Regions from separate parts of the Noviherbaspirillum album genome, predicted to be linked through region 2. Evidence: predicted binding sites of a transcription regulator. Region 2 holds the regulator's gene; the other holds the start of a gene.
The links. Region 2 encodes sigma-54, which starts transcription at its own class of promoters, with help from an activator protein. Its sites were predicted from a motif close to TGGCANGNAANCTGCTTT; they were not measured.
Positions count from the first base shown of each region.

Region 1: RY831_RS13475 (ANTAR domain-containing response regulator) is a predicted target of sigma-54. The motif match lies at 5,525-5,542, and genes of this name have one in related genera.

Region 1 covers NZ_JAWIIV010000010.1:27,613-39,551, forward strand. The annotation lists gene RY831_RS13445 (bifunctional protein-serine/threonine kinase/phosphatase) at 1-212, shown strand, start outside; gene RY831_RS13450 (hypothetical protein) at 322-789, shown strand; gene RY831_RS13455 (ankyrin repeat domain-containing protein) at 786-1,343, shown strand; gene RY831_RS13460 (ABC transporter ATP-binding protein) at 1,415-2,230, opposite strand; gene ntrB (nitrate ABC transporter permease) at 2,294-3,211, opposite strand; gene RY831_RS13470 (CmpA/NrtA family ABC transporter substrate-binding protein) at 3,233-4,483, opposite strand; gene RY831_RS13475 (ANTAR domain-containing response regulator) at 4,762-5,385, opposite strand; gene tsaD (tRNA (adenosine(37)-N6)-threonylcarbamoyltransferase complex transferase subunit TsaD) at 5,558-6,586, shown strand; gene plsY (glycerol-3-phosphate 1-O-acyltransferase PlsY) at 6,831-7,436, opposite strand; gene ybaK (Cys-tRNA(Pro) deacylase) at 7,529-8,020, opposite strand; gene RY831_RS13495 (hypothetical protein) at 8,051-8,248, shown strand; gene RY831_RS13500 (phasin family protein) at 8,438-9,007, shown strand; gene xerD (site-specific tyrosine recombinase XerD) at 9,588-10,493, opposite strand; gene RY831_RS13510 (methylated-DNA--[protein]-cysteine S-methyltransferase) at 10,490-10,990, opposite strand; gene RY831_RS13515 (tripartite tricarboxylate transporter permease) at 11,166-11,939, opposite strand, start outside.
Region 2 covers NZ_JAWIIV010000019.1:67,646-79,584, forward strand. The annotation lists gene RY831_RS20405 (AEC family transporter) at 240-1,157, opposite strand; gene RY831_RS20410 (monovalent cation:proton antiporter family protein) at 1,296-3,281, opposite strand; gene RY831_RS20415 (KpsF/GutQ family sugar-phosphate isomerase) at 3,587-4,615, shown strand; gene RY831_RS20420 (KdsC family phosphatase) at 4,615-5,142, shown strand; gene lptC (LPS export ABC transporter periplasmic protein LptC) at 5,139-5,738, shown strand; gene lptA (lipopolysaccharide transport periplasmic protein LptA) at 5,776-6,324, shown strand; gene lptB (LPS export ABC transporter ATP-binding protein) at 6,326-7,066, shown strand; gene RY831_RS20440 (RNA polymerase factor sigma-54) at 7,084-8,577, shown strand; gene hpf (ribosome hibernation-promoting factor, HPF/YfiA family) at 8,669-9,019, shown strand; gene RY831_RS20450 (enoyl-CoA hydratase/isomerase family protein) at 9,254-10,345, shown strand; gene RY831_RS20455 (deoxyguanosinetriphosphate triphosphohydrolase) at 10,354-11,514, opposite strand; partial or broken gene aroKB (bifunctional shikimate kinase/3-dehydroquinate synthase AroKB) at 11,511-11,939, opposite strand, start outside.

The DNA of each region.
Region 1 (11,939 bases), on a different contig from region 2:
TGCTGCTCAAGGCGGTGGCGCGCGATCCGGCGGACCGCTATGAGACTGCAGAGGAATTTCTGATCGCTCTGGAGCGCGGCGCCAGCAATCCGGTACCGGCGCGATCGGTCACGCCGCTTGCGAAGCGCGATCCCGCCGGGCTATGGCGCGCCGTTGCCGTGAGTTCAGTCGTGCTCAATCTGCTGATGCTGTATCTGCTTGTCATGAGGTAATGCGGGCGTGATGCGCTTTCGCCAATGTAGCGACCTACTTTGTTGACAGGTTTGCAATTTCCCACTGAGAATGGCCTCTGTTTTTGACCATGCAAAGAGAGAAGCTGTCATGGGTTCCATATTGATCAATGTTCCTGATATTCCGGACTCCGAACTTGTTTATGACGAAATTGAAACGAAGCGCATCTTGAATTTCTTCTGGCCGTTCATGAAGGAACGCATTGAGGCCATGCAGATTGAAAATGACGTCAGGCGCCTGGCGCAGACCGCCCTGATCGCGGCGATAGAAGCATCATATGCGCTCGGTTTCATCCATGCGCTGGCCTACACTGTCGCCCGGCCTGGATCAGGCATCAAGTCGCTTTGTAAAAAGCTTGCAAGCCGGTTCGTCAAGCATTGGTGGAAGCACACCACTCAGCGCGATCTTGAAAACGTAAAAATATATGATCGAATAAAAGACCAGGTTGCTCGCGCGCTCAGACATCGACTGGAAAACTTATCCCAGGGCGTAGCATTGCGGCGCATCCCGATACCTTTCTATGTCGCCGCCAGTCAGTCTGACGCCGTATGGGTATGAAGAGAAAACGATTGGCAAGCCGGTATTTGGGCGCAGCGGTGGTCGCCATAATCATGGGCATGGCCGGCTTGTATGCGGTGATCGTATATGACGAACTCGACGACGAACCGCTTTCCCTCATCAGCTGCATCGAGGTGGAAGCGAAATGGCTCGCATGGACATGCAAGCAAGTCCTCCTCCATGCGTCTCTATCTCCAGATCATGTGCGCGAGCTAAATGATTCAGGGGGCGCCTCTTATCCAGTTTCAATGCAAGATGCGAACGACGCGGAAGACATCCTGGGCTTGTTCCTTTCCCGAGGTGTCGACATCAATGCTGCAGACAAACGGGCAAACGATTGGACGGCCCTGCATTCGGCCGCAATGAACAGCGCTCCTGACCGAGTCGCCATGCTGCTTCGCTACGGCGCCCGCACCGATGTGCGCGACAAACACGGCTCTACCCCGCTGGATGTTGCCCGTCGCGCCCTGCAGCGCTTCCCGGGCGATCCTAGGCTTCCTGAAAATATTCGCTTGCTGGAAGCCGCCGAACGAAACAGTCCGGCATCAAGATAAGCGCAGCCGGGAATAGCGACGACGGCCTTTCTAACGCCGCTTTTCTCTTCCCGGCCGAATCCGACGCAAGGCTATGCCGCTTCCTTCTCCGCCGCCGGATGCGACTGGCGGTGATACAGGAATTCCAGCACCGCGCTGCGGTACTCGATGTACAGCGGATCATGCGCCAGTGCGACGCGGTCGCGCGGGCGCGCAAGCCTGACGTTGACGATGTCGCCGATGGTCGCCGCCGGTCCGTTGGTCATCATCACGATGCGGTCCGACAGCAGCACCGCCTCATCCACGTCGTGCGTTACCATCACCACGGTGGACTGCGTCTTGGCGACGATCTTCAGCAATTCATCCTGCAGGTGGGCGCGGGTCAGTGCATCGAGCGCGCCGAAGGGCTCGTCCATCAGCAGGACCTTGGGTTCCATCGACAGCGCGCGGGCGATGCCGACGCGCTGCTTCATGCCGCCGGAGATTTCATTCGGGCGCTTCTGCTCGGCATGGGTCAGGCCGACCAGTGCCAGCGCCGCGCTGGTGCGCTCCTTCAGCCTGGCCTTGCTTTCGGTAGCGCCGAAGACGCGCTCGACCGCGAGATAGACATTCTCGTGGCAGGTCAGCCACGGCAGCAGCGAATGGTTCTGGAACACGACCGCGCGCTCCGGCGCCGGTCCCGCGATTTCCCGGTTGGCGCACAGCAGCGTGCCGTCGCTGGCCTTGAGCAGGCCGGCGATCAGGTTGAGCAGCGTCGACTTGCCGCAGCCGGAGTGGCCGATGAGGGTAATGAATTCGCCCTTCGTCACGGTCAGGTTGATGTCGCGCAGCGCATGAAAGGTGCCCTTCCTGGTGTGAAAGACCATTTCCGCGCTCTGGATTTCGATGAATTTGCCGAGGTTTTCCATGATGTTCTCCATGGCCCCTTACTGCCTGAAGCAGCAAGGGGCGCTGTATAAGGTTGGTGCTGCCTAGCTGCGCACTTCTTCGTAGGTGAAGGCCTTGGCCAGCGCCACGAGCGCCTGTTCCAGCAGCAGGCCGACCACGCCGATGACGACGATGGCGATGATGATGTGCGGCACGTTGAGGTTGTTCCACTCATCCCAGACCCAAAAGCCGATGCCCACGCCGCCGGTCAGCATTTCCGCCGCGACGATCACCAGCCATGCGGTGCCGATCGCCAGCCGCACGCCGGTCAGCATGTAAGGCAGCACCGACGGGAAAAGAATCTTGGTGACGATCTTCCACTCCGACAGGTTGAGCACCTTGGCCACGTTCATGTAGTCCTGCGGCACGCGCTGCACGCCGACGGCGGTGTTGATGATCATCGGCCAGATCGAGCAGATGAAGATGGCCCAGATGGCGGCCGGATTGGCAGCCTTGAAGACCAGCAGTCCGATCGGCAGCCAGGCCAGCGGCGACACCGGCTTGAGCAGGCTGACGATGGGATTGAACATGCCCGCCAGGAACTTGAAGCGGCCGATCATGAAGCCGAGCGGAATGCCGACCAGCGCCGCCAGGCCGAAACCGGTGGCCACGCGCTGCAGGGACAGCAGCAAGTTCCAGCCTATGCCCTGGTCGTTCGGCCCCTTTTGGTAGAAAGGATCGGAGAACACATTGACGGCTTCCCGGAAGGTCACCATCGGCGACGGGAAGCCGGCGTTCTTTGCCGCGACGATTTCCCAGATCAGCACCAGCACCGCAAGGCCGAAGATCGGCGGTATCACCGCCATGAAGAAGGGCTTGAAGGAAAGCTTCTTCGCGGGCTTCGCCGTGCTTGCCCGAGTCCGCACGGCGGCATGTTCTCCGGCATTGGCTTTCATAGGCGGTGACTCCGAGACCGGCTCTGCCGGCGTATTGAGGGAGACGTTGTTCATAACTGCGCTCATGCTGTTCTCCGATACGGTAAGTTAGGCTTTGATCTTGAAAGAGTCGATATAGGCCTTGGGATTCTTGCCGTCCCAGACCGTACCGTCGATCAGCTTCGAGGTGCGCATCGCATCCTTTGGCACGCTCGCCTTCGCCATGCTGGCCGCATCCTTGTAGAGGTCGATCTGGTTGATCTGCCTGGCGACCGCGAGATAGTCGACGTCTTCCTTGAGCAGGCCCCAGCGCTTGTGCTGCGTAAGGAACCACATGCCATCTGACAGGTACGGAAAATTCACCGCGCCGTCGTTGTAGAACTTCATGTAGTTTGGATCGTCCCAGGTCTTGCCGAGGCCATTCTGGTAACGGCCGAGGATGCGCTGGTTGATCACGTCGACCGAGGTGTTCACATAGGACTTGTCGGCGATGATCTCGGCCATCTTGTTCTTGTTGGTGAGGCCGGCGTCGATCCACTTGCTGGCTTCCAGCACGGCGGCGGTCATCGCGCGCGCGGTATTCGGGTATTTCTTGACGAAGTCGGCGGTGGTGCCGAGCACCTTCTCCGGATGATCCCTCCAGATGTCCTGCGTGGTGACGCCGGTGATGCCGATGCCGTCGGCGATCGCACGATGGCCCCAGGGTTCGCCGACGCAATAGCCGTCCATGTTACCGACCCGCATGTTGGCCACCATCTGAGGCGGCGGCACGGTGATGATCTTGGCATCCTTCATCGGGTTGATGCCGTAGCTGGCCAGCCAGTAATACAGCCACATTGCATGGGTGCCGGTCGGGAATGTCTGCGCGAAGATGTATTCGCGTTTCTCGGTCTGCATCAGCTTGGCCAGCGACGCACCGTCGACCGCGCCCTTGTCGGACAGCTTCTTCGACAGCGTGATGGCCTGGCCGTTGTTATTGAGTGTCATCAGCATGGCCATGTCCTTCTTCGGGCCGCTGACGCCGAGGTGAACGCCATAGATGAGGCCATACAGCACATGCGCCGCATCGAGTTCGCCGTTGACGAGCTTGTCGCGCACGCCTGCCCAGGAGGCTTCCTTGGTCGGGGTGATCTTGATGCCGTATTTCTTGTCGAAGCCGAGGACGGATGCCATCACGACGGATGCGCAATCGGTCAGCGGAATGAAGCCGATCTTGACCTCTTCCTTTTCCGGCTTGTCGGAACCGGCAGCCCATGCGCCTTGCGTGGCCAATCCACCGAATGCGCCGGCTGTGACTGCTGCGCCCGCCTTGATGATGCTGCGACGGGTCAAATTGGTGCTGCTTTCTTTTTTTGTCATGATTTCCTCATGCATTGATTTGAATCCGGCAAAAAGAAAAGGCGTCCGGGCAGCATGAGCGCTAGCTCATCTTGCCTCGGACGCCTTTGTCCAAAATGTCTCGACCACCATTGGTCGAAACACCCTACTAATCGTTGTGCCATCCTTGGCACATCAGGATTGTTTGCAATCCCTGTGCCAACCCGTCCTGGTGCTTATTTCCCGAATTTGATTTTGAACAGCACGTTTTCCGCACCCTGTTTGTGCACCGCATTAAAACGGGGCGGTGCATGCCGCATTTAAAGGAGCAGGTCCGCCACGTCGATCATGCGCTGCGCCACTTCGGACAGCTTGAGATTCTTGTCCATGGCCAGCCGGCGCAGCTTGCGATAGGCATCATCCTCGCTGCAATGATGCCGTTCCATCAGCAGGCCCTTTGCCCGCTCAATCAGCTTGCGCTCGGCCAGCTTGAGCTTGGTCTCCGACAGTTCATGACGCAGTTTCTGGTCGACTTCGAAGCGGGCCAGCGCAACGTCGAGCACCGCCTTGACCCGCTCGGCGGACAGGCCGGCCACCACATAGGCGGAGACACCGGCCTCGATGGCCGCGTGCATCTTGTCCTTGTCCTTGTCCTCGGTGAAGCAGACGATGGCGCGCCTGTCATTCGCGGTGGCAGCGACCACCTTCTTCAGCGCGGCGTCCGACTGTTCGTCGACGATGATGACGTCCGGCTGCAGCTGGGCGATCTGGTCTTCGAGATCGGCATCCGGCGGCAGCGCGGCCAGGATGTTGTAGCCGCCTTCCAGCAATCCGATGCGCAGCGCCCGCGCCCGCTCGGCCTGGACCTGCGCCGCGTGGCCTGCTCCTTCAGGCGCGACCAGGGAATTGATTACGACGATTTTCAGCTGTTTGGAGTCGGTCATGCTTTACCTTTAGTGGAGTTCCCTCGGTGGACTTCCATTCCTGCCTGTCTCAGTGTTTCAGCGTTTCAGTTCAGTCATGGTTGTGTGTAACGGAATCCTTCTTTGGAGTTCCTTTAAAATAGAGCTTTGCACCCCAAGCTTTGCAAGAAGCTTGCCATCTTCCATTTCTCCCATGATCGTTCTCGGCGTCGAATCCTCCTGCGATGAAACCGGCCTGGCGTTGTATGACACGCAACGCGGCCTGCTCGCACATGCCCTCCATTCGCAAGTCGCCATGCATGAGCAGTACGGCGGCGTGGTGCCGGAACTGGCTTCGCGCGACCATATCCGCCGCGCCATTCCGCTGCTCGAGCAGGTGATGGACAAGGCCGGGGTCACGCGCGATACCATCGACGCCATCGCCTATACCCAGGGCCCCGGCCTGGCGGGCGCACTGCTGGTGGGCGCCTCGATCGCCTGCGGGCTCGGACTGTCCATGGACAAGCCGGTGCTCGGCGTGCATCACCTCGAAGGCCATCTGCTGTCGCCGCTCCTGGCGGGGGAGCGCCCGGAATTTCCTTTCATTGCCTTGTTGATATCGGGCGGCCATACGCAGCTGATGCAGGTCGACGGCGTCGGCCAGTACACGCTGCTGGGCGAAACGCTGGATGACGCGGCGGGTGAAGCTTTCGACAAGTCGGCGAAGCTGCTCGGCCTCGGCTATCCGGGCGGGCCGGCGATATCGCGCCTGGCGGAGTTCGGCGATTCGGATGTGCACAAGCTGCCGCGTCCGATGCTGCATTCGAAAGACCTGAACTTCAGCTTCTCCGGGCTCAAGACCGCGGTGCTGACGCTGGTGAGGAACCAGTCCACCAATATCTGCGAACAGGACAAGGCGCATATCGCCCGCGCCTTCGTCGACGCCATCGTGGAAGTGCTGGTGGCGAAATGCCTGGCCGCGCTCAAGCAGACCGGTCTCAAGCGGCTGGTGATCGCCGGCGGCGTCGGCGCCAACCGGCAGCTGCGCGACGCCCTGAATGCGGCCGCGCAGAAAAAACGTTTCCGGGTGTTTTACCCCGAGCTGGAATTTTGCACGGACAACGGTGCGATGATCGCCTTCGCCGGCGCGATGCGCCTGCAGATCAATCCCGATGCCGCCAAGCGCGACTATGCATTCAACGTGCGGCCGCGCTGGCCGCTGGATGAATTGAGGGTGATCTGAGCATCCCCTCCGCCGGGCTCCGGATAGCTCAATCGCCCGTAGGGGAAAGCTGGACTTCCCTGAAGATGGCGCCGTCGCCGGGGAAGCCGATGCCGGTCATGATGCCTTGGGCCATGCGGGCGGGATCGGTGCGCACGCTTTCGACCGGAATGCCGGGCAGCCAGAACGGGCTGCGCGTGCATCATTAGACGTAAAGCAATGGCAGCCGGAAGAAGCATGCCCGGTGCCTCACCGCCCTGCTTGATCAGGTCTTCTTGCTGCCGATCTTGCTTTCCTTGCCGGACATCAGATTGACGATGTTCTGGCGGTGACGATAAATGAGCAGGGCGCTCATCGCGGCGATTGCAAACAGCGCAGGCTGCAGGCCGAACAGCAGGCCGTAATAGAACGGTGCGAACACGCTGGCCACCAGCGCGGCGAGCGACGAGTAGCGGAATGCATAGGCGATCACGAGCCAGGTGACGATGGTGGCGAGGCCCAGCCAGCCGTTGATGCCGATCAGGACCCCGAGCAGCGTGGCGACGCCCTTGCCGCCGACGAAGCGGGCATACAGCGGCCACAGGTGACCGATGAAGGCGGCCAGCGCAACGAGCGCGATGCCGGTATCGTCGACACCGAAACGCGGCCCCAGCCACTGGGCCAGCCAGACGGCCAGCGTCCCCTTGAAGCCGTCGCCCAGCAGCGTCAGCGCGGCCGCGGCCTTGTTGCCGCTGCGCAGAACATTGGTGGCGCCCGGATTCTTCGAACCATAGGTGCGCGGGTCCGCAAGCCCGAACAGCTTGCTGCATACCACGGCAAACGACACCGAGCCGATCAGGTAGGCGGCGATGACAAACAATACGGTATTCATCCATTATCCTTTTTTATCTATTGGCCCCGGCCGCTTCCGTCTTTCCGGCACGGTCCGGCCGCCGCGAGTCCGGCGGGACACGAGCGTACGGCTTATTCTTCCAGTGCGCAGTTGACGGCCCGGGCCGAAAGCACCGCGGTCAGAATGTTCGGGTCGACGCCCACCAGGTAGCCGCGCCGTCCGCCGTTGATGTAAATCTTGTCGAGCGCCAGGATGCTTTCCTCGACGTAGACCGGCATCGCCTTCCGGGTGCCGAACGGCGAGGTGCCGCCGATCAGATAGCCGGAATGCCGGTTCGCCACATCGGGCTTGCAGGGTTCGACCGACTTGCAGCCGATCTGGCGCGCCAGGTTCTTGGTGGAGACCTTGCGGTCTCCATGCATCAGCACCACCAGCGGCTTGGCAGCCTCGTCCTGCATGATCAGGGTCTTGACGACATGATGCTCGTCGACACCCAGTTCGCGCGCCGACACCGTCGTGCCGCCGTGCTCTTCATAGGTATAGGGATGTTCGGTAAAGGCGATACCCTGGCGCCGCAGGAATTGCGTCGCGGGAGTTTCCGAAATATGTTCTTTTTTTGCCATGGCGCAGGTAATCAAAATGCGGAGCACATTATGCAGCAAGGGACTGCGTTGCGGTACCGCCGCCGCGCCGTCTTGCCGGCCGGCCGCAACGAGAACCTGCCGATTTCTCAACAACACTCAGGCTTGATCAATATCAACAATTCCGAAGTTCAGGCCGATGATTGGATGCTGCGATGCCGCACGCATGGTAAAACTGCTTCTGCAAATATTTCACATGAAAAACATTAGTTTCCATAAGCTACTGAAAATGCAGGGAAAAATGCATTCGAGAAATGAAAATGCATTGTAGAAACCCTATTTTGTGCAGCGCACCAAATAGTGCTTGACTTGCCAACTGCGTCCTTTAGAATTCGTTTTATTGCAGCGCACAATAAATCCTGTGAGCTGACTCAACCATATCTCACCAAGGAGTTCTTCATGTTTACCGTTCCTGAACAGTTTTCCGCAGCAGCCAAAGCCAATTTCGAAGCGCAGCTGGCTCTCTTCACCACATTGACCGGCAAGGCTTTCGAGAGCGTCGAGAAAATCGTCGACCTGAACCTGAACGTCGCCAAGGCCTCGCTTGAAGATTCCTCGATCACCGCGAAGCAGCTTCTGTCGGCGAAGGATCCGCAGGAATTCTTTTCCCTGACCGCTGCCCAGGCGCAGCCGTCCGCCGCCAAGGCAATCGCCTACGGCCGCCATCTGGCAGGCATCACCACCACGGCACAAGCCGAATTCGCACGCATCACCGAAGAGCAGATCGCTGAAACCGGCCGCAAGGTTTCCGCCCTGGTCGACGACGTGTCGAAGAATGCGCCGGCAGGTTCGGAAAACGTGGTCGCCCTGTTCAAGAATGCGATCGGCAGCGCCAATGCCGGTTACGAACAATTCAGCAAGACCACCAAGCAAGCCGTGGAAGTCATGGAAGCGAATGTGAATTCGGCCGTTTCCCAGTTTTCGCAAGCCGTGGAAAAGACAGCAGCCGCCGGCCGTGCACGCAAGTAATCGACGCCATTCCTGAGTCCGCACTTGGGAAATAAAAACGGGCCGCAGACATGCGGCCCGTTTCATTTTGAGGCGTCCATTTTTTGTCAAGTATGGCTGCTTGCCGTCGGCGCCCGGCATCGCCCGGCATCGCCCGGCGATGATGCGCTCGATGCGGGTACACTTCAGATGATCTCTCCGCGCCACTGATGTAGTGGTCCATGCGCTTGCGGACAGGCTCAGGAAAGGATCATTGAGCCAGTGCGGCAAGCGCGGCTGTTCGGCCCAGGCGGGCAATGCGATCTGCGCCGCAATGGCAGCGACCTGACCTAACCGCGAAGGTTACGTACCTCACAAAAGAAAAGATTCAAAGACGCGACACCATGTAGGTCGCCGTAAAGGTCGCCACTACCAGCATGATGTAGGAGAGAGTCCGCAAGGTTTCCATGATCGAGGTCCCGAAAAAGCCAAGTGGATTTACTCTAGCAACACGTCACTCGCGACAAATTGACGGTAAGCAAGGTTTTGTCGTCTCAATTGCAGGTTTGCGTTAAATCCATTCTTCACATGGCAATGCCGGCAGTGGTCGAGGCGGTAGCGTTCAACCCCGCGGATGATGTTCGGCGTGCAGCTTCTTCAGGCGTTCGCGGGCCACGTGCGTATAGATTTGCGTGGTCGAGATATCGGCATGTCCCAGCAGCATTTGGACCACGCGCAGATCCGCGCCGTGGTTGAGCAGGTGCGTTGCGAATGCGTGGCGCAAGGTGTGCGGGGACAGCGGCGCATTGATTTCGGCCTTGAGCGCATGCTTCTTGATGAGGGTCCAGAACATCTGGCGCGTCATTGCCGCGCCGCGCGCGGTGACGAAAAGGGCATCGTCCATCTGACCGTTCAGGATCACCGGACGCCCTTCCTTCAGATAGCGCTCTATCCATGAGCGCGCCTCATCGCCAAAAGGTACCAGCCGCGTCTTGGCCCCTTTGCCGGTGACGCGCAGCACGCCTTCGTTCATGCCGAGTTCCATGGTCTTGAGCAGGACCAGTTCCGACACGCGCAGTCCGCTGGCGTACATCAATTCGAGCATGGTGCGGTCGCGCAGGCCCAATGGCGTATTGATGTCCGGTGCGCCGAGCAAGGCTTCCACCTGCATTTCCGACAATACCTTCGGCGTGCGCGGCGGCTGCTTCGCGGATTTCAGCTTCATGCATGGGTCGACATGAATGCGGCTCTGCCGCAATGCCATCTGGTAGAAGCGCTTCAGGACAGCGAGCCGCCGGTTGGCGGAAGTCGCCTTGGTCTCGGCATGGCGTGCGGCGAAGTAGGCATTGATGTCTTCCGCCTGCGCCGCATGCAGCAGCTTGCCGCGCTGGCTTTCAAGCCAGATGCTGAACAGCGACATGTCGCGCCGGTAGGCATCCAGCGTGTTCCGGGACAAGCCGTCTTCCAGCCAGAGCGTATCGCAGAATTCGTCGATGGCGGCCTGGTTGTTCGCCCGCAGGTCGCTCATCGATATGCCTTGACGCCCTCGTGCGCCAGCAGCCAGCGCTTGACGCCGAGATGGAAGCCGGTCTCGTCGTCATGGTTGGAAAAGCCGCCCAGTCCGCCCGAGGCCGTGACTCGATGGCATGGCACCACCAATGGAAACCAGTTGGCGCCGCAGGCCTGCCCGACCGCGCGCGGTGCGGACCTGATCAGCTTGGCAACTTGGCCATAAGTCAGCACTTCGCCGCGGGGAATGGAAGAAATCGCACCCCACACCCTGCGCTGGAACTCCGTTCCCACGGCGGCCAGTGCGAGATCGAAACGGAAATCCGGATCCTGCAGGTAATGCTCGACCTGCCGCGCCGCCTGCTCGGAGAGGGCATCGGCGGGCGCTTTCTCATTGAAGCTGGGCGGCAGATAGACGAATTCCCGCACCAGACCGGCTTCGGTCCGGATGCCGACGGCGCCCCAGGGCGCCTCGACAACGGCGGAAAACTGCGGATGGCTTTGCGATGGATTCATGCCGCTAGGATAAATCAAAGCCGCCGTGTTTCGAAGCATCCACTGAAAAGCCTGCGGCATTCCACACGTCGCCGTCGTATTACTGCAAATACAAAACCGGCGCATTCCTTGCGAAATGCGCCGGTTCTGTTTTCGGGAAAAACCTTTATCGGCCCTTCCCTACCTTGGCACGGGCTTATTCCTCGAAAGCTTCCTCGCGCTTCTTGCGCAGCGATGGCAGCAGCACCACCGCCATGGCCAGCGCCGACAGGATCAGCATCGTCGCGCTGATCGGACGCTCCAGGAACACCATCGGATCGCTACGCGACAGCAACAGGGCGCGGCGCAGATACTCTTCCATCATCGGGCCGATGATGAAGCCCAGCAGCATCGGCGCAGCTTCCATTTCCAGCTTGCTGCAGATATAGCCGAAAAAGCCGAAGGCCGCCATCATGAACACATCGAACTCGGAGTTGTTCAGACTGAACACGCCGATCGCGCAGAACACCAGAATACCCGGGTACAGGAAATGGTACGGCACCATGATCATGCGTACCCACAAGCCGATCATCGGCAGGTTCAGCACCACCAGGAAGAAGTTGCCGATCCACATCGAGGCGATAATGCCCCAGAACAGCGCCGGCTGTTCCGTCATCACCGCTGGTCCGGGCTGGATGCCCTGGATGATCATGGCGCCGATCATCAGCGCCATCACGGGGTTCGACGGAATACCCAGCGTGAGCATCGGGATGAAGGAAGTCTGCGCGCCGGCATTGTTGGCCGACTCGGGAGCTGCCACGCCTTCGATCGCGCCCTTGCCGAACTGGGCCGAGTTCTTGGAGATCTTTTTCTCGATCGAGTAAGCCGCGAACGACGACAGCATCGCGCCGCCGCCGGGCAGAATGCCGAGCATCGAGCCCAGTGCCGTGCCGCGCAGCACGGGAGCGATGATGCGCTTCAAGTCATCCTT
Region 2 (11,939 bases):
TTTCTGCGCCTCCCGCTTTGCCTCAGATACTTTTGGGAACCCTGAAGGGCGGCGGCAGCGGGGTCGCACCTCGGCGGCCCCCTTTCTTTGCTTACTTTCTTTGGCGAAGCAAAGAAAGTAAGTGGCCCGCCGGGGCCAGTCCCGGCAAAGCAAGCTTCCACAGAGAGCACAACGTTCAAGCATTCTCCGAGCAAAAGTCCTTTGTGCAGGTGCGGAGGCCGGCACTATCCTTACCAACCTCAGCCCGAAGCAGCCGGCAACCCCATCCACAACCCCACCGGCACAAAAGCCAGCGCAGCCACATTCCCCAGCAACACGATCGAAGCCACCTTGTCAGGCTCCTGCTTGTACTGCTCCGCCACCATGAAGCAGAACACGGCAGGCGGCAATGCCGCGAACAAATACATCTGGCCGCGCTGCATGTCGTTCATCGACAGCACCTGGTCCAGCAGCCATGCGACGATCAATCCGCTCACCGGGCACACGATGGCCCCGACCAGACCGATATGCCAGCTCTTGAAATTGATATCGAGCATGCGCACGCCGAGCGCGAACAGCATGATGGGAATGCAGGCATCGCCCAGCATCTTCAGGGCGGTCATCAGCGGCGCCGGCAGGGAAATGCGAAAGATCGCGAACAGCATGCCGACGGCCATGGCAAGCATCATCGGACTGAGCAGGAATTTCCAGAACGGCGTGCGCTGGTTGCGGCCGCTTTCGATGATCTTGATGCCGACCGAGAAATAGATCAGGTTACAGGCCATGAACAGGGCCACGGCGGCGGCCAGTCCGGCATTGCCGAATGCCAGCGCGGCAAGCGGCAGGCCCATGTTGCCGCAGTTGTTGTACATCATCGGCGGCACGAAGGTGCGCGCGTCGTAACCGAGCAGGCGTGCCACCGGCCATGCGATCAAGCCGGACCCCAGCGAGATGATGACGCCGGCAAGTATCAGCAGTCCGCTGCGCGCCAGGTCGAAATCCTTTGCCGCCAGCGCGCTGAAGATCAGCAGCGGACAGAGCACATCCATGCTGACGCGGTTCACCGACAGCATGTCCGCCCGGACACGTTCGCCGCGCAGGCGGGCATAGCCGTAGCCGACCGCGATGATGATGAAGACCGGCAGTATGATGCCGAGAATGCGCTCTAGCACTTGCACTTGCATGAAAAACCTTCGATGACGCGAATACCCCAGGCATTGTAGCCAGATATGCGTACCGGTGTTTTTCAGGGGAAATTCGATGGAGGCCGGCAGATCGCATCGCATGCGCGACTGCCGGCGAACAGCGATGAAGGGCTATTTCAGCAAGTGGTCTTCCGCCCTGGCGACGCCATCGGTGGTGCCTCGCAGGACCACGATATCGCCGGCCTGCAGCACGGTGTCCGGCGTGATCTCGATGCGGCTTTTTCCGCGCCGCACGATGGTGACTTCCGCGCCAAGCTCGGCAAGCCTGAGCGCGGCCAGCGACTTGCCGACCGCCCTGGCGCCTTCACCAAGATTGACGGAATGCAGCCGCACATGCAAATGCTCGGCATCGTCGGGCGCATCGCTGGCGCCATGGAAGTAGCCGCGCAGCGACGCATAGCGCTCGTCGCGCGCGGCCTGCACCCGGTGGACCACGCGACGCAATGGAATGCCCAGCATCACCAGAGCATGCGATGCCAGCATCAGGCTGCCTTCGATCGCTTCGGGCACGACTTCGGCCGCGCCCGCTTCGCGCAGTTTGTCGAGATCGCTGTCGTCATGGCTGCGGACGATGACCGGCAGGGCCGGCGCCAGGTCGTGCGCGAAATGCAGGACCTTCAACGCCGACGGCGTGCTGGCGTAGGTGATCACCAGTGCGGCGGCGCGATGGATGCCGGCGGCGACCAGGCTTTCCCGGCGCGCCGCGTCGCCATAGGACACGTTCGCGCCAGCCGCCTGGGCTTCGCGCACGCGGTCCGGGTCAAGGTCGAGCGCATGGTAGGCGATGCCTTCCTCTTCCAGCAGCTTGGCCAGGCTCTGGCCGCTGCGGCCGAAGCCGGCGATCACCACATGCTTCTGGACCGTCATCGTGCGGCTGGCGATCTGGGTCAGCGCCAGCGACTGCATCATCCACTCGTTGGCGGACAGTTTCATGACGATTGCATCCGACTTGTCGATGATGAAAGGCGCGACCAGCATCGACAGCACCATGGAAGCCAGGATCAGCTGAATGATGAGCGGGTCCATCAGCTGCAGCCCGCCGGCCTGGTTGAGCAGCACGAAACCGAACTCGCCCGCCTGCGCCAGTCCCAGGCCGGTGCGCAGCGCGACGCCGGTGGAGACGCCGGTGAGCTTGGCCAGCGCCGCGATCAGGGCAAATTTCAGCAGCACCGGTCCGGTCAGCAGCAGCAGCACCAGCCACCAGTTTTCCAGGACCAGCCGCACATTGAGCAGCATGCCGATGGAAATGAAGAACAGGCCCAGCAGCACGTCTCGGAAGGGCTTGATGTCCTCCTCCACCTGGTGCTTGTATTCGGTCTCGGATATCAGCATGCCGGCGACGAAAGAGCCCAGCGCCAGCGACAGTCCCGCCTTTTCGGTGATCCATGCCGAGCCCAGCGTAATCAGCAGCAGGTTGAGCATGAACAGTTCCTGCGAGCGCCGCTTGACCACGATGCGGAACCAGCCGCGCATGAGCTGCTGGCCGATGACCAGCAGCAGCACCAGCACGATGCCCGCCTTCATTGCCGCCAGCAGCAGGGTCGACATCAGGTCGTCGGTATTGCTGGCCAGCGCGGGCACCAGGATCAGCAGCGGCACCACCGCGAGATCCTGGAACAGCAGGATGCCGAAAATCTGGCGGCCATGCTCGCTTTCCAGTTCGAGCCGCTCGGTGAGCATCTTGGATACGATCGCCGTCGACGACATGGCCAGCGCGCCGCCCAGCGCGAAGGCGGCGCGCCAGCTGATATCGATGACCTGCGGCAGCAGGCGGGCCATGACCCAGCCGAACAGCATGGTCGCGGCGATGGTCAGCAACACCTGGGCCATGCCCAGGCCGAACACGGTACGCCGCATCGCCGACAGCTTGGGCAGCGAAAATTCGAGGCCGATGGAAAACATCAGGAACACCACGCCGAATTCGGCCAGCGTATGCGTCGTGGCGTTTTCGCTGGCCAGGCCGAGGCCGTGCGGGCCGATGACGATACCGACCAGCAAATAACCCAGCATGGGCGGCAGGTGGAGCATGCGGAAGGCGACTACGCCGAGCACCGCGGTGCTGAGCAGAATCAGGGTGAGTTCAAGAGCCGAATGCATTCTTTTTTATCGTTTTTGAAACAAGGTGGTCGGCTACAAGCCGGCAAGAGTTCGCATCGATGCCGAAGCGGCGGCATTGCAATGTCCTGCAAGCTCCTGCAGCTGTCTGGGCGGACTTGCGAAGCCCGGCGGAATCAGGCAAGGCAAACCGGGACAAAGCAGGACAACGCATGTTGCCGATCGTTCAGCGCATGCAAGCCGAAAAAGTTTTGCCCTGCAGGGAGCCGGCTTGAGCCCGCTCAAAACAAAAATTATTGTTTGAACTGGCAGATTTTTTGCTTTGCTAATTCGTTTATACTTCCGGCATGAGTGTAACCGATGCAAAAACCCTGCCGAAAGCTTTTGATGCAGAGACCGCCCGAAGGGCGCTTGCACTGGGCTGCGATACGCTGCAGATCGAAGCCGATGCCTTGCTGGTGTTGAAAGAACGGTTTTCCCGCCCGGGTGATGACAGCTTCATCAACGCGGTCGGCCTGCTGTTGAACTGCTCCGGACGCGTCGTCGTCTCGGGCATCGGCAAGTCGGGCCATATCGCCCGCAAGATCGCGGCCACCCTCGCCTCCACCGGCACGCCGGCGCTCTTCGTCCATGCGGCCGAAGCGCTGCACGGCGATCTCGGCATGATCACGGACAACGATGCGGTCATCGCCATTTCCTATTCCGGCGAGGCGGCCGAGTTCATTTCCATCATCCCCATCATCAAGCGCATGGGCGCCAAGCTGATCGCCATTACCGGCAATCCGCAGTCGCGCCTGGCGCAGCTGGCCGACGTTCATCTCAACGCGCATGTCGACAAGGAAGCCTGCCCCCTCAACCTGGCGCCGACCGCCAGCACGACGGCGACGCTGGCCCTGGGTGATGCGCTTGCGGTGGCGCTGCTCGATGCGCGCGGCTTCCGCGAAGAGGATTTCGCCCGCTCCCATCCCGGCGGCGCGCTGGGACGGCGCCTGCTGACCCACGTACGTGATGTGATGCGCAGCGGCGAGGCGGTGCCCGCGGTGAAGGCCGATGTGCCGCTGCCCACGGCGCTGCTGGAAATCACGAAGAAAGGCATGGCCATGACGGCGATCGTCGACGATCGTCATCATGTGATCGGCATTTTCACCGACGGCGACCTGCGCCGCCTGATCGAGGCAGCCCAGGACCTGAGCAAGCTGAAAATGGCCGATGTCATGCATGCCAATCCGCGCACCATCAATCCCGACCAGCTCGCGGTGGAAGCGGTGGAACTGATGGAACAGCATCGCATCAATCAGTTGCTCGTCGCCAATGCCGACGGCATGCTGGTCGGCGCGCTGCATATCCATGACCTGACACGGGCCAAGGTGATCTGATGGATGAACAAGCCGCATCCCGGGCCGCGAAGGTCCGGCTGATGATTTTCGATGTCGACGGCATCCTGACCGACGGCAGCCTGCACTACGGCGCCGATGGCGAAATGATCAAGACCTTCAATGTGCTCGACGGCCATGGCATCAAGCTGCTGCAGGCCTCGGGCGTGGCGACCGCCATCATCAGCGCGCGCAAGTCGGCGCTGGTGGCGCGCCGCGCCGGCGACCTCGGCATCGAACACCTGTTCCAGGGCGTGCACGACAAGCGCACCGCGTTCGAGCAGTTGCTGACGCAGACCGGCATTGCGGCCGACGCCTGCGGCTTCGTCGGCGATGACGTGATCGACCTGCCGATCCTGCTGCGCGTGGGCTTCGCCGCCAGCGTGCCCAACGGCCATGCGGAAGTGCGGTCCCGCGTGCATTACGTGACGCAGGCGCAAGGCGGGCGGGGAGCCGCGCGGGAACTGTGCGATTTCATCCTGCAGGCGCAGGGCAACTATGCGGCGGCCATTGCGCCGTATCTGGCATGAAACGCTCGCCGGGCGGTTTTCGTTTCCGCATGGTGGCGATCATTGCGCCGCTGATTGCGCTCGCCCTCGGCAGCTTCTGGCTGTTCGAAGTCATGCGCCGGGCGGGCGAGGAGGCGATGCCCGCCGCCGAACGCAAGGAACCGGATTTTTACGTGGAAAACTTCAGCTACGTGAAGATAGGCAAGACAGGCAAGGCGCAGTTTCACTTCTCCGGGGCCAAGATGACGCACAATCCGCAGGACGATTCCTACGATATCGCGCTTCCCGTCATCAACAGCGTCGGCAAGGAAAACGGCCGCGGTCCGATGGTGGTTCGCGCCGACCGCGCCACCGTCAACAGCGACAACAGCCAGATCCACATGTACGACAATGTGAGGCTGGACCGCCCCGCCACCGCCGATGCCCAAGCCATGCAGGTGCGTTCCGAATACATGCTGGTGTTGCCGGACGACGATATCGTCAAGACCGACAAGCCGGTGAAAATCGCCGTCGGGCAATCCGTGCTCACCGGCACCGGCATGCTTGCCAACAATGCGACGCGGGAGCTGCAATTGTCGAGCAATGTTCATGGCACGTATCAAGCTCCGCAACGCTGATTCGATATAACTTGATGCTACTGTTCCGAGATCTCCGATGAAACGATTTTTGTGGTTGCTGCTGATGCTGGGTATAACCGCCGCCGGCGGCGTGCACGCGGAGAAGGCGGATTCCGAGAAACCGACGAATGTCGAGGCCGACCAGATGGCCTACGACGACGTCAAGCAGATCAATACCTTTACCGGCAATGTCATCCTGACGCGGGGCACGCTGATCATGAAGGCATACAAACTGACCGTCACGCAGGATCCGGCCGGTTATCAGTATGCAACGCTGCTGGCGCCGCCGGGCGGCCTGGCGACATTCCGCCAGAAGCGCGACGGCGGGCCCGACCAGTGGATGGAAGGCCAGGCCGAGCGCATTGAATACAACGGCAAGACAGAAATCGTGAAGCTGTTTTCGCGGGCGAAGATGCGGCGCCTCGAAGGAACCAAGGTCATGGATGAAGTCGAAGGCGAATTCATTTCCTATGACAGCCGCGCGGAGTTTTTTACCGTCAACAATACGCCGAGCGGCGAGACGAAGCCGGGCGGCGGCCGCATTAAGGCGGTAATACAGCCGCGAACCGAAACAAAGGGCAAATAGCATGGCAAGCACATTGGTCGTTCGCGGCTTGCAGAAAAGCTACGGCACCCGCCAGGTGGTGCATGACGTGTCCCTGCAGGTGGAAAGCGGCGAGGTGGTCGGGCTGCTGGGCCCGAACGGCGCCGGCAAGACAACTTCGTTCTACATGATCGTCGGCCTGGTGCCGTCGGACGCGGGCGAGATCGATCTCGACGGCGTGGCGATTTCGCGCATGCCGATTCACCGGCGCGCGACGCTGGGCCTGTCCTATCTGCCGCAGGAAGCATCGGTGTTCCGCAAGCTGACGGTGGAAGACAATATCCGCGCGGTGCTGGAACTGCAGCGGGTGGACAACAAGCCGCTGAGCAAGGAAGCGATCGACAAGCGGCTCAATACGCTGCTGTCGGAACTGCAGATCGAGCGGCTGCGCGAAAACCAGGCGCTGTCGCTGTCGGGCGGCGAGCGGCGGCGCGTGGAAATTGCGCGCGCGCTGGCGACCAATCCGCGCTTCGTTCTGCTGGATGAGCCGTTTGCCGGTGTCGATCCGATCGCCGTCATTGAAATCCAGCGCATCGTGCGCTTCCTGAAAGAGCGTGGCATCGGCGTATTGATCACCGACCACAATGTGCGGGAAACACTTGGCATTTGCGACCGTGCCTATATCATCAATCAAGGCTCGGTACTGGCAAGCGGCCGCCCGGATGACATCATTGCCAATGAGTCCGTGCGGCGCGTGTATTTGGGCGAACACTTCCGGATGTAGGGAAGAATCAGACAGGTATGAAACAGACTCTCCAACTTCGCGTATCGCAACACCTCGCGCTGACACCGCAGTTGCAGCAGTCGATCCGATTGCTGCAACTGTCGACGCTCGAGCTGCATCAGGAGCTGGAACAGATCCTCTCGGACAATCCCATGCTCGAACGCGTGGATGATCCCCTGGATCACTCCGTGCGGCTGCTCGCCGACGGCGCCATCAGCGCCCCCGGGTCAAGCAGCAGCAATGAGGCGCCGCCGGGCGAGGCATCCTCCTCCACGCGCGACGAACCCGAAGGCGCCTATGAAGGCGGCGCCGACAATGGCGAAGGCGGCGAAGGCGGTTCCGCATCGGACAGCGAATGGAGCTTCGACGATGTCGCGCGCACATCGAAGGCGCCGGAAGACGACGACGCACGGCCGCAGCTGGAAGCGCACGAAACCACGCTGCGCGAGCACCTGCTGGAACAGATGCGCGTCACCGTCAGGGAACCGCGCGACCGCGCGCTGGTGGAACTCCTCATCGATGCCTTGAACGACAACGGTTACCTGGAAGAACCGCTGGAAGAGATCCATGCGCGCCTGCCGGAAGAGCTGGAAATCGAACTTGATGAACTCAACGTGGCGCTCAAGCTGCTGCAGAGTTTCGATCCGGCCGGCGTCGGTGCGCGCAATGCGTCCGAATGCCTCGCGATCCAGATCCGCCGCATGCCGAAGGTGCCGCTGGTCACACGGCGCCGCTCGCTCGAGATCGTCGAACAGTATCTGCAGCTATTTGCGCAGCGCGATTTCAACAAGCTGAAGAAGGCGCTGGACTGCGACGAAGAGGACCTGCGCGAGGCACAGCATGTGATCAAGAGCTGCAATCCGCATCCGGGCGCGCTGTATGCGTCCGATGCGTCGGACTTCGTGGTGCCCGACGTGATCGTCAAGAAGACCAAGAACGGCTGGCAGGTAATGCTCAATCATGAAGTGATGCCACGCCTTCGGGTCAATGCGCTATATGCGAACATCCTCAAGCAGAGCAAAGGTGAGGGATCACTCTCCTCGCAACTGCAGGAGGCGAAGTGGCTGATCAAGAACATGCGCCAGCGCTTCGACACCATCCTGCGCGTGGCACAGGCCATCGTCGACCGCCAGCGCAATTTCTTCTCGCATGGCGCGGTCGCCATGCGCCCCCTTGTCTTGCGCGAAATTGCTGATACACTGGGTTTACACGAGAGCACTATCTCTCGGGTAACAACACAAAAATACATGCTCACCCCGCATGGAATGTTTGAGTTGAAGTATTTCTTCGGCAGCCACGTTGCAACGGAAGCCGGGGGCGAAGCCTCCTCCACTGCGATACGGGCCCTGATCAAACAATTGATAGGAGCAGAAGACCCCAAGAATCCTTTTTCAGATAGCAAAATTGCGGACATGTTGGGGGAACAGGGCATGGTGGTCGCACGGCGCACCGTCGCGAAATACCGGGAAGCCTTGAAAATTCCTCCCGTTAATCTGCGCAAATCTCTATAGTTGTCATCGTAGTACCGATGTTGCTGTGTTCCGGCGTGACCGCCGCGGGCACGTTGCGAACCTCCAGCGACGCCAATCATAGGAGCGCTGTATGAATCTCATAATCAGTGGACATCACCTCGATCTGACCCCTGCCATCCGCGAATACGTGGAGACGAAACTGGACAGGATAATCCGGCATTTCGATCATGTCATTGATATTGCAGTCATCCTCGGGGTTGAAAAGCCCTCTGAAAAAGACAAGCGGCAACGCGCCGAAGTCAACCTGCGCCTAAGGGGAAACGTCATTCATGTCGAGAGTTTTGCACAGGACGTCTATGCGGCGATCGATACGCTGATGGACAAGCTGGATCGCCAGGTGCTGAAGTACAAGACCAAGCTGCAGGACCATCAATGCGAAGCCATCAAGCGCATGCCTGCTGAAGCTCAGGCTGCTGAATAAGGAACCGGGGGGTCCCTTGCCGCACACCGGCAAGCCACTCGATCAAGGGCGCTTCGGCGCCCTTTTTGCTGGCACGGCCGCAAGCGGCGGGAGGCTCATGGCGTCAGGAATGGCGTCAACTGTCAGGCCGGCGACTGCGGACAATCGGCATCGCCGATACAATATCCCTGCCCTTCTCCGGGCTCACTGACGCCCGGGAATTCGACCGTTCATCACCGTTGATCATCCTATCCCATGACAGACTTCGTCCGCACGGCCATTACCAATCACATCGGCATCATTACGCTGGATCGTCCCAAGGCATTGAACTCGCTTTCGCTGGAGATGGTGCGCGCCATCACGCAGGCGCTGCTTGCCTGGCGCGGCGATGCTGCAGTACGCGCGGTGCTGATCCGCAGCAGCAGCGAAAAGGCATTCTGCGCCGGCGGCGATATCCGCTTCTTTCACGAGGCCGGACGCAGCACGCCGCTTGCGGGCAGCGCATTGCTCGAGGATTTCTTCACCGAGGAATACGCGCTCAACCACCTGATCCATACCTATCCCAAGCCCTATATCGCCATCATGGACGGCATCGTGATGGGCGGCGGCATGGGTATTGCCCAGGGCGGTGAAGGCAACCGCATGCGCGTCGTCACCGAACGCACGAAAATGGCCATGCCCGAAGTGAACATCGGGCTTTTCCCCGATGTCGGCGGCAGCTATTTCCTGTCGCGCTGCCCCGGCCAGATCGGCGCCTATCTCGGCGTCACTGGCGAGGTCATCGGCGCGGCCGATGCATTGCATGCGGGACTGGCGGATGTGTACGTACCGTCATCGGAACTGGGTACCCTGGTGGACATGGTGTCGTCGAGTCAGGCAGCGGACCTGCGCCATGCCATCCTGGAGTTCGCTGCCCCATTCCAGGCCCAGGCCGAACCCGCGGCAAGCACGCTCGCCGCACAGCGTGGCAGCATGGACCGGCACTTCGCGGGCAATACGGTGCAAGCCATCGCCGCATCGCTGGCAGGCGATGACGATGCCTTTGCGCAGAAGACGCTGTCGGTCATGCGCAAGCGTTCGCCGCTGATGATGTGCGTGACCCTGGAGCAGCTGCGGCGTGGAGCTGCACTGAGCGTTGCGGAATGCCTGCGCATGGAGCGGACGATGGTCCGGCGCAGTTTCGAGAACGGCGAGGTGCTCGAAGGCATACGTTCGGTTGTCATCGACAAGGACAATGCGCCGAAATGGCAACCAGCTTCGCTGGACGAGGTCGATGCGGCGATGGTCGAGCGCTTCTTCGCGCCGGCCTGGCCGCCGCATGCGCATCCGCTGCGTGAGCTGAGTTAAGAACGAGGCTAGATCTCGCCGACCGTGAACAAACGGCGATGCTCACGCATCGCGTAGCGGTCGGTCATTCCGGCGATATAGTCGGACACCTTGCGCGCCTGCGTCTGCTCCGTATCATCCCGAGCACCATTGCCTTCCCCGCGCGGCACCTGGTAATCCGGCGGCAGCAGGCGCGGCTCCTGCATGAAGGCGTCGAACAGGTCGCGCACGATGCGGCGCGCCTTGCTCGTCATGCGGTTCACCTGGTAATGCTGGTAGAGATTGAGGCGCAGGAAACGCTTGAGCTGAGCCGCTTCCTTTTCCATGGCGCCGGAAAAGCGAATCAGCGGCGCGCCGTTGCGCACATCATCGATGGACCTGATTCCCGCCTGGGCAATGCCTTCCTGCGACGTATCGATCAGGTCGACGATGAGCGCATTGATCATGCGCCGTATGGTTTCATGGATCGCCCGCCGGCCCGTGATGCCGGGATAGGCCATTTCGACTTCCCGGCGGTGGCGCGCATAGAAATCCACTTCATCGAGCTGCGCGGTGGTCAGCAGGCCGGAACGCAGGCCGTCGTCGATGTCATGATTGTTGTAGGCGATTTCATCCGCGAGATTGGCCAGCTGCGCTTCCAGCGAGGGCTGCTTCTTTTCGATGAAACGCATGCCCACATCGCCCAGTTTGGATGCATTCGTCAACGAGCAATGCTTGAGTATGCCTTCGCGGGTTTCGAACATCAGGTTCAGGCCGTTGAAGGCGCCGTAATGCTCTTCCAGGTCGTCCACCACGCGCAGGCTCTGCAGGTTATGCTCGAAGCCGCCGTAGGCCTTCATGCAGTCGTTCAGGGCTTCCTGGCCGGCGTGGCCGAAAGGAGTATGTCCAAGGTCGTGCGCGAGTGAAATTGCCTCCACCAGGTCTTCATTGAGCTGCAGATTGCGTGCGATCGAGCGGGCGATCTGCGCCACTTCGATGCTGTGGGTCAGGCGCGTGCGAAACAGGTCGCCTTCATGATTGACGAAGACCTGGGTCTTGTATTCCAGCCGGCGGAATGCCGTCGAATGAATGATGCGGTCGCGGTCGCGCTGGAATTCGGTGCGCGACGCGGGCGCAGCCTCCGCAAAGCGCCGGCCTCGCGATGCCTCGGAGCGCGCGGCATAGGGTGCGAGGTGGGCTTCGTAATTCATCGCCCGACGCAGGCTTTCAGCGTGGCCAGCAAGGCTTCCTTCGGCACCGGCATGACGACTGACGTACCCAGCGGCTTGAGCAGGATGAACTTGATCTGGCCGCCTTCATTCTTTTTGTCGACTTCCATCAGTTCCAGCCAGCGGTCTTCGCCGAGGTCGGGCGCATCAATCGGCAGGCCGGCCGCCTGCACCACGGAGGCGATACGCGCACGGGTGCCGGCATCGATGAAGCCGAGCCGACGCGACAGGTCGGCAGCCATCACCATGCCGCAGCCGACGGCCTCGCCATGCAGCCATTCGCCGTAGCCCAGGCCGGATTCGATCGCATGGCCGAAGGTATGGCCGAAATTCAGGATGGCGCGCAAGCCCCCTTCCCGCTCGTCCTGCCGCACCACGTCGGCCTTGATTTCGCAGGAGCGCCGGAT